3 regions of the Paenibacillus baimaensis genome follow, and region 1 is predicted to be linked to each of the others. Evidence: riboswitches for the same ligand, from Rfam matches in the RefSeq annotation. Region 1 holds a riboswitch; each other region holds the start of a gene.
What was found. A riboswitch is a leader RNA that binds a small molecule or an ion and turns the genes downstream of it on or off. The one in region 1 is predicted to bind cobalamin.
Positions count from the first base shown of each region.

Region 2: another riboswitch for cobalamin. It lies ahead of OB236_RS29515 (ABC transporter substrate-binding protein); the one in region 1 lies ahead of cobJ (precorrin-3B C(17)-methyltransferase).
Region 3: another riboswitch for cobalamin. It lies ahead of OB236_RS17020 (ABC transporter substrate-binding protein); the one in region 1 lies ahead of cobJ (precorrin-3B C(17)-methyltransferase).

Region 1 covers NZ_JAOQIO010000077.1:262,745-266,027, forward strand. The annotation lists gene OB236_RS19045 (O-antigen ligase family protein) at 1-901, opposite strand, end outside; cobalamin riboswitch at 1,152-1,366, shown strand; gene cobJ (precorrin-3B C(17)-methyltransferase) at 1,541-3,283, shown strand, end outside.
Region 2 covers NZ_JAOQIO010000103.1:26,971-30,253, reverse strand. The annotation lists gene OB236_RS29520 (FecCD family ABC transporter permease) at 1-303, opposite strand, end outside; gene OB236_RS29515 (ABC transporter substrate-binding protein) at 304-1,347, opposite strand; cobalamin riboswitch at 1,503-1,658, opposite strand; gene OB236_RS29510 (hypothetical protein) at 1,662-2,192, opposite strand; gene OB236_RS29505 (DUF6081 family protein) at 2,398-3,126, opposite strand; gene OB236_RS29500 (prenyltransferase) at 3,154-3,283, opposite strand, start outside.
Region 3 covers NZ_JAOQIO010000069.1:29,574-32,856, forward strand. The annotation lists gene nikB (nickel ABC transporter permease) at 1-279, opposite strand, end outside; gene OB236_RS17020 (ABC transporter substrate-binding protein) at 276-1,859, opposite strand; cobalamin riboswitch at 2,050-2,246, opposite strand; gene OB236_RS17025 (aldo/keto reductase) at 2,563-3,283, shown strand, end outside.

The sequences.
Region 1 (3,283 bases):
TGTCTACTGCCTGCTCAGAACGGGCTGTAATAATATGTTCAAGCTCAGGGATGGAAGTAACCCCAAACAACACAATTCCGCTGACCAGAATGACGGCGACTGCCTTTTTCCAGTTAAAATTAGCGAGCAGCATAAACAGTAGAGCGGCAGCTAATCCCATCCAGGCGCTGCGCGTACCAGAGAGAATGACGGCTGTGATTTGAATCAGGGCAATCGGAATTAACCCAACCCTGAGTAAAATTGATTTGCTGTGCAATACACAGTGGATAAGGTACAGCAGGCCGGGAATAATCATGGCGGCAAAATGGGCAACGCTTTGTTCCTCGAAGGCGCCGGTACGTGTACCCTCTGTCAGATCAGCGCCTTGCATGAAATTCACGATGCTATATAATGAAGTAATTGTTGTGGCAATACTGTAAAAGGCTAATAGAATGGGGATCCGTTTCGGGTTTTGATGTAGTAAATTGACCATCAACACCAACATAAAGAACAATTGCACATAAGTTGCAACGCTGAACCATACTGCGGCGAAGAAAGCATCAGGCGTCCAGAGGATGCTGGCTATGTTCCATACCAACCATACCCACCAAACGGCCGGTATGAGATTAAACTTGATTTGGCGGAAATGGGTAATCAGATATACAGCTGCAAAAAGAAGGCCGAACCCCTTGGTCAAAGTATTAAAAATCCCCCCCACCCTAAGAATATCCTCGAAAGGAATTGCCACCGAGTAAGCCACAAGAGGAATAAAAGGATATCGAAGAGAGAGGAACAACCCGTAAGTTAATGCTATCGCAATCAATATAATGAGCAAGGAATCCGTCATAATACCGGCTGCCAGAATCCCAATACAAAGCAACGATAACATCACGTACAGCAGTCCTGTTCGCTGTAATACCAATATTGCCACGCCCTATCATAATTAGTATAAAAGTGGAATTTGCTTAATATCCTACTTAATAAGTATTCAAAAATTTTCATACTCACATCTTTGACACGTTTTGTAACAAGTATCTATAAATGAATAATACGATACGTTTTGTATCAAGTCAATAGCCAGCTTTTATTTATTTGTTGAAATTCAGCCACTATCCATTAATGATATCATTAGACAAAGCTTCCTTACGGGTGATATGATGAAACTAGACAATTGTATACGTGATAGAATAGGTGCGAGTGCTGAGAAATCTCATTCGCTTAAAAGGGAAGCCGGTTAAAATCCGGCACGGACCCGCCACTGTAGAGAACGCTAATCGAGATTGGCAAATGCCTGAAAGATGGATCCACTGAAGCAGTATTAGTGCTTTGGGAAGGAATCGGGCACGATGTTCTGAGTCAGGAAACCTGCCTGTTTAAACAACACTGTTAACCTACGTGGATTTAGGCAAGTGTTAGAGACTGGCTTACTTACAGAGGTAAAGGGCAGAGAGCCTATTGTCGATACCCTGTATGTATGTGATGCAACAGCATTTCTAACACATTGGAAGTGCTTTTTTTGTTGTCATTTTATCGATGTGGATAGGGAAAGGATGTGCAGCTTGTGGCAGGGAAATTGCTGATTGTCGGTTTTGGACCCGGCAGCTTTGAACATATAACGAAACGGGCTCGTGAAGCGCTCCAGGAGAGCGATGTAATCATCGGTTACAACACCTACGTAGACTTAATCAGCGGTTTGCTGAGCGATCAGCAAATTGTAAGAACGGGTATGACTGAGGAAGTAAGCCGTGCTCAAGAGGCGGTGCGGCAGGCGGAAGCAGGGAAAAAGGTTGCGGTCATTTCGAGCGGTGACGCTGGTGTATACGGAATGGCGGGTCTGGTGTACGAAGTACTGATGGAAAAGGGTTGGCACCCGGAGGGCGGCGTGGAGGTTGAGATTATTCCCGGTATTTCGGCGATTAACTCATCGGCATCACTGCTGGGCGCTCCGATTATGCATGATTCCTGCACGATCAGTCTTAGCGACCATTTGACGCCTTGGGAACTGATTGAGCGGCGTGTTGAAGCGGCTGGACAGGCGGACTTCGTAATCGCCTTGTACAATCCGCGAAGCGGCAGACGTACTCGGCAAATTGTGGAGACACAGCGGATTCTGCTGAAGTATCGTTCACCGGAAACACCAGTCGGTATTGTGAAAAGCGCGTATCGGGATCGTCAGCATATCGTACTGACGAATCTGCGGGATATGCTGGATCACGATATTGGCATGTTGACTACGGTCATTATCGGCAATTCGTCGACAATGGTCTATGACGGATTGATGATTACGCCTCGTGGCTACCAACGCAAGTACACGCTTGGTGCCGACGTGCAGCCACTGCGGCCGCATCAGAGGCTGCGGCAGGAAGCAGAGCCTTGGGCGCTGGAGCAGCTGCCAGAGGAAGCAAATGATGAGTACGATGATGAGGAATGGGAATCCGAAGAAGAAGGAGACTCCCTGATTGAGGATATAGACGATGAGGAATGGGATGACGAGGAGGATGAGCGCATCCCGAACGTTGGGTCGACGTCAGCAGCAATCCGCCAGCCAGGTACCCTGTTAACGAGCTCCGCATCGCCAGGCCCGGGAACAACAGGTACACCGAAGCTGGCAGGTGTGTCCACTGCTGTTGAGCCGAGTGCTGTAGCAGTAGCAGAACGCCACGTCAGTTCAGATCCACTGCTGCTGGCCATGGAGGCTCTGCAGCTTGTGGATCGAAGGAATGGAGTGGGAGTAACCAACACGTTGGCGGCTCCATCTGCGGTGACTGCATCAACAGATGAACCAGCACGATCTGCAGCACCTGCTGCGGTCACCGCAGGTTTGTTCAGGCAGCAGTCGATCTTTGAGCTGGCCGTCAGCCCAGGCGTGGCCAACAAGCAGTTCACGGCGAAGCAGATGCTGACTTTGGCAGCCGTTGTCGGCGACAAGGGATCGATGGAATATACACCACATCATCAACTGATCTTGCGTGTGCCTACAGACAATCCGGCAGAGATTACGGATAAGCTTAGGATGGAAGGCTTTTTGCTGGCTCCGATTGGCGATGTCGCACAGGTAAAGGCTTGCGATTTTTGCAATGGAGAGAAGGGTGAGTCTATTCCTTATGCAGAGGAACTGCAGGCGAAGCTCGGTGGGCTGGGCGTTCCCAAAGAAATGCGAATCGGCTTCAATGGCTGCGGAATGGCCTGCTATGGTGCCGTCAACGAGGACATCGGAATCGTCTACCGCAGGGAGAAGTTCGACTTGTTCCTGGGCGGTAAAACCGTAGGCCGTAATGTTCACCCGGCTCAGCCGGTTGCTGAA
Region 2 (3,283 bases), on a different contig from region 1:
CGTATATGGATCAGCCAGTGGGTTGCGCAGCACCCCTTGGAAAGCCGCACCAGCAACTCCAAGCGAAGCACCTACCAATACACCAAGCACCACCCTCGGAAACCGTACCCGCCAAACGATCTGCTCAGAGGAAGCTTCCCAATTCACCGATATATGGTCGCCTATCCATGGAAGCTGGTGAGCCACGATCCCCCAAACCTGCAGTAGAGGGAGCTGGACCGTCCCAATCGATAAGGATAGCGTAATGGCAAGAAGAAGGAGCAGCATGCCTGCCCCTCCCCAAATCAACAGCTTTTGCTTCATTTATTTCACCAATTCCGGGTATATGCCCTTGGCAATATCAACAAGACCTTGTGTGATCCGTGGCCCCGGACGACTGATCCAGTCTTTGTCGACACCCACGATCCGATTGTTTTTCACGGCATCGATTTTTTCCCAGCCGCTGCGTTCTTTAATAATTTGATCTAAAGTTTTTTTGGATTTGTCGTCGATCAAATTGCTCGGGTACAAAATAATCTGCGGATTGGCGGCGATCACCTTTTCTTCATTCAGCTGCGAATAGCCGGCCATTTCTCCATAAATATTGATACCCCCGGATAACGTAATCAGCTCGTCCATGAATTCGCCTTTACCAACTGTCCAGCCTGGTGAGAATTCAAGCAATACGCGTTTTTTCTGCTCCGGTTGCAGGTTCTTGACGGCATCCGTCACCTTTTGGCGATCTGCCTTCATCTCGGCAACCAGCTTCTCCGCCTGTTCCTGCTTATTGAAAATTTGACCGAACACCAGCGTATTATTCAACACATCGTCGACAGTTTTCGGATCTACCTTGAACACATTCAATTTCAGCGAACGCAGCTGCTCCACGGCTGGTATTTTCATCGACACGCCTGTAACAATCAGATCCGCATTCGATGCCAGCAGCGCTTCCTCATTAGGCTTGACGATGCTGCCCATCTTCGGCTTCTTCAAAGCCTCTGCCGGATAATCGCAAAAATCCGATACTCCATAAACCTGCTCACCCAAGCCGAGCGCGAACAGCGTCTCCGTCTCACTTGGAGAAATCGATACCAGTCTGGCAGGCGCTTTGTCAAAAATAAATTCCTTCCCTGTCGCGTCCTTCACTTTGAGCGGATAGACTGTCGCTTTAGCAGCTGGGGCTGCTGCTGTCTCCCCATTAGGCAAACCCTGGCCAGTACCCGTCTTCGGTGGTTCAACAAGCTCTCCCTTGCCTGGTGATACGCTTAAGTTCCCGCAGCCTGCTATGATCAGCAGCACAATCATACCAATCAGCACAACCAGCTTCGAACCGTAGCGCTGCATCTTGCTTATATTCCCTAGCTTCATCTTAAAGCTCCTTCCTCGCTTCCCCCAACAAAAGAAAAACCTCTCGCTTCTTTTCACAAAGAAACAAGAGGGGCATGCGCTAAATAAACGATTACACCAAGCTCGAAGAGCCTGCGATCATTCAAACGCGACGCTCCTTTTTCCTCGAAAGGGACAGTCTTTGCAGTGAACAGGCAGGTTTCCTGACTTGAGAGTTTGTAACCGATTGACGATTTCTCCTTTACAGTGGCGGGACCGCGCCGGATTTGCACCAGCTTCCCTTTTAACCCGATAAGCGACAGCTTACAGGCACCTGTTCAAACTTTATTAAGTTGTTATTTTTGGGCAATTACTTTTAAAACCTGCATGACCAAATCCTGCTTCTTCGCATTAGCCGGTACAAACGCAATCAGATCTTTACCATTGAGCTTTAAATCTGTCAACCACTTCGTTTGTTCCAGAGGTATACCATAGAGATGCTTCTCGACGCCTCCGGATTTTCCATCCACGGGGATCTCCATCACACCATCAGGGAAATCCTCGGCTTTGGCTACCGCATCCAGACTGACATAACCGCCCTGCTGACCGAGCGCCTTGAACTGCTCCTTAGGTACGACAATGATTCCGTTATCGCCAGCGGCAATTTCAACGATCAGCTTTTCCATGGAAAAAATAGGCGTTGTTTGTATTTTAACCGTTGGTGCTTGTCCAAGCTTTTCTACCAGACTAGCCTCCAGCTTATCGCCCACTTCACTTGGGATGCCACTGCTCGACATCATAAATATCGGCACATCCGCCTTCGGCCCCCCACAGCCTGTCAAAATCAGCAATAAAATCAACCCTAAACATGCAAATTTCGCCTTCATCTGTCTCTCCTCCCAGACCAACCAACCAGCCGTCCGTACTGAAATCTCACCTCACATCTTATCACAAAAGCCATCATTCCACAAAAACTAATGCGTATGACAAACACCCTCCAAGCCGTTCAGGCTCAAAGGGTTATCTCGAATCCAACCTCATACACAAACACATCATTACAATACTTCGGCAACTTCAGGAAAGCAGCAGCCTTTAATCCTGATACGTCACTTTAATTGGCGTCCACTCGGCAATAACCGTCTGGCCATGGACCGATACGCTGCCCTCAGGGGTCAAATCCTTTTCCGTCATAATTCCAAGCGCAACCGTGAATTGATTCAACTTGATTGGCACCTGCCGTTCTCGCCGAACTTCGACACCATTAACCGCAAAAATAACCTCGTCATTTCCACGATGATACGTAATTCGATACGTATTGAACTCTCGCGGCTGAAAATCCGTCTCTTCCTTGAAAATACAAAAGAATCTGGTTTTGTCCGACTCAGGAACCTCGACGCCAGGAAAAGGAAGAATTCCATAGACGCTAGCATAAGTATCATTTCCCACAAAAAAATCAAGCGCTGCGCCTGTAGTAAAATCCAGCAAATTCAGTGAAACAAAACCATCATACAAATCGTGGGCCGCTGTCCCCGTTGTTCTCGAACGGATTTGCAGCTCAAAGCTGACCTCGCCTGCTTCCGGCACCTGAACAGCATCCACTGAATAATACATATGCTTCGCATTGTCCAGGAACTGCACATGATCATGCTTGCGGCTGAGCGGTGCTCGTACATATAAAATTCCATTACGAACGATAACTACAGCGTTTGGCTCCCGATAATTCCAGAAGGAACCGTCCTGCAGCGGAAATCCGCCAATTTTCCAGACATCCTTGCCAGACAAAATGTTATGAAAATCTCCTAATATGTGCTCTCTGCTCATCCAAGCCGCCTCTTTCTCTGGTTGAATTTACTGAAAAATCCCATGTGCCAGCAGCGTCAGAATCATGATCGACCCACAGCGGACTGTAACACGTAGTGAAGCTCCCATCAAGGGCAGGTAAGCGACCGAAGGATTCTCTGACTTCAGCATACCATAT
Region 3 (3,283 bases), on a different contig from region 1:
GCTGCGAAAGGAGGTTCCCAGATTACCGGAAACGATCTCCTTCAGCCATGTCAAATATTGAACCGCAAAAGGCTGATCAAGCCCCAGCTGCTTGCGCAGGATAGCGGCATCGACATCCAGATCAGTCACGGTTGCCCCGGGATCAAACATCGTCAGCAAAATCATCTGCGCAGGGTCACCTGGAATAAAACGTAATAACGAAAATATGAGCAGAGTGACACCGAGAAGTACAGGAATGGTGACCGCTATACGAATGAGCAGATATTTGAAAATACTCATTTGCTGATGTACATTTCCGGTACAATCTTCGTTCTCAGGTTCTCATCTATGCCTTTCACCTTGTTGTTGTAGGCCGAGCCCCAGCTTGCCGAGTTATACATATATACGATTGCGGTTTCATCCAGTACGATCTTCTGAACTTGATTCGCCAGCTCATTTTGCTTGTTGGTATCAAATTCAGCTGACAGCTGATCGATCAGCTTGTCCACCTCAGGATTGCTGTATCCACCATAATTGCTGACAATGCCACTCCGGTAGTACGATTTCAATTGGCCTCCGATATCTCCGGTTACACTGCCGCAGGAGCAGTAGGTAGCCATCTCGAAATTGCCGTCAAGCATTAACTGATTCGAAGCTGTTGTTTCAACAGGTGCAATTTCAATATTAACGCCGACAGCCTTTAACTGGCTTTGCAAAGCTACAGCAGTTGGCTGAAAGAACGAGTAAGTCAGCAGCTTGAACTGCAGCTTTTGACCATCCTTGGTACGAACACCGTCTGCTCCGGCTTTCCAGCCTGCTTCTTCAAGCAGCTGCGCTGCCTTGGCACGGTCGGATTCCGGCCCTTTGTCCAGTGCATACGGAAGTCCCTTCGGGAAGTGGCCTGTCACGGGCTCCGCAAATCCACGGCTCACACCGTCAATGAGCTCTTTGCGATCCAAGGCCAGGCTTATAGCCAAGCGAACCTTGGGGTCTTGAAAAGCGGGAACCTTTTTAATGTTCAGCCATAAATTGCGCGTTGAGCCCGGAGGGTACAGCACATTGAATTTTTTATCCTTTTCATAGGCAATCCGTTGTTCAACCTCCACATTCATATCGGCGTCAGTATCTCCGCTTTTCATAGCGAGCAGGCGACCTTGACCATCGGAACCCAGCCTTGCCTCGACACGCTGAAGCTTCGGCTTCGTGCCCCAATATGTGGGAACGGCTTCGGCAATCAGCAGCTCGCCGGGAATAAATTGCGTGGGTTTCATAAATCCGGTTAAATCGGCTTCTTTATTAAACTTATCGCCAAGACGATCCGCCTCAGCCGCATTATGGATTGCAAATCCGGTAAGCTTGAAAATAAAAGCCGGGTCAGGCTTAGGTGTTTTGAACTGAATGTGCAATGCATCCTTGACGATGAACTCCACGCCGCCGATCTGTGAGGAAGCCCGCTTGTTCAGCTTCTGATGGCGTTCGAGCGCTGCTTTGACTGCTGCCGCATCCATCACTGCTCCGCTCCAAAACTTCACATTAGGCTGCAGCTCCATTTCCCAAAGGGTAGGCTCTACGTTTTTCCATGACTTGGCCAGCCATGGACGTAAGGTCGCATCATCATTGAGCATGACCAATGGCTCGGCAATCCCGTCCGACGTAATTCGTTGTGCATCTACATTAGTTGGATCCAACGAGCGGGGCATATTCAAGGTAACATATTTCAGCACCTGCTGATCGGCCATCGCGGAGCTTGTACCTGCTGCGGCATTGTTAGCACCTGTACCTGAACTAGCCGAGTTTGTAGCCGTGCTGCAAGCGGATAATGCGATGAGTAAAGTCAAAACGAATGTGAACCAACTAGTTTTCTTTAAATAAATCAACATCTTGTTTGTCTCCTCCTGTGTTCCTTCTCATAATTGTATTTCCTGTGCCACCTTGTTAAAGCCGGAACATCGTATACAATGCAAAAAAGACATCGTTACCCTATAACAAGAAAAAGGTAAAGATGCCCATAGTTTTATTGTATGAAACTTTTGGCCGTCCTTAACACCTCCCTATCCTTCGTAGGTAAAAGCAGTGTTGTCAGAACTGGCAGGTCTCCTGGCTTCGGGATCATGATCATCAACGGCCTTCCCAATCTTAACCTTGCTAAGATCAGTGGCATTATCGTTGAGGACTTCTCCGTTACAGTGGCGGGACCGCGTCGGCATTGCACCGAACTTCCCTTTTAAGCTTCAGCTTGCTGAAGCACCTGTTCCCACAAATATTCAATTATCAACCTTGATCATAAACAATATTAATATCTTATGCAATACAAATATCGAGTAAGTGAAATAAAAATTGCAGCTGTCATTATCGTTATGGTTTTGGAATTATCGGTTTGTACAACCATTAATAGTGCATACAAGCAGCTCCATTTAAATCGGATAGCGAAGTCTAAAAATTCGGACAAACGATGACAAACTTGTATTGACAACTTGCCGGGTAAGAGTATAAAATTTAAATAATATGGTCAGACCATAATACTGTTGTTGAAATCCAAACTATATCCAAGGGTGGAAGAAGATACAAGACAGGAGGAAAACGATGATCGGCACGGCTGTACCGTATATCGAACGCAATGGACTGAAATTATCACGATATATGCTGGGTACTGCACAATTGGGACTGGGCAGCTATGGAATTAACAATCGCCTCGGTACTGTGGATGGGAGCGCCTTACTTGAATATTGCGAGCATACAGGTATTAATTGTTATGACACAGCTCATGAGTATGGAGATGCAGAACTGAAGCTGGGTCGCTTTTTCATAGGTAAACAACCGCCGTTTATAGCATCAAAGCTGAAGGTTGATCTTCATCACACCTCCGAGCTGGAGCTGGAGCGTCAGATGGTGCAGACGACCGAACGAATTATTTGCCGTCTGAAGGTCGATTCTTTGTCTGCATTAATGATTCATGATCCTGTTATGCTGCAAGTATACGGAGACAAGGTGAACCGTATACTACACAAGCTGCAGAAGGAGGGTTTCATTCAAAGAGCCGGCATATCGTTTGGAGCCGATCCTGTCGAGCAGTATGCCTACAGCGCCGGATTGGTGCAGGATGATATATTTGACATGGTGCAGCTTCCTCTTAACTTGTTTGACAGACGAATGGTTCATTGCGGCGCGCTCGATGATTTTACCAGCAGGGGGAAATGGATAGTCGTTCGAAGTGTGTTTTTGCAGGGTCTGTTTTTTCTGGAGAAGGATGCGCTGCCAGAGGCCATTCAAGCTGATGGGAGCATTCTGCTTGAGACTCTTCACA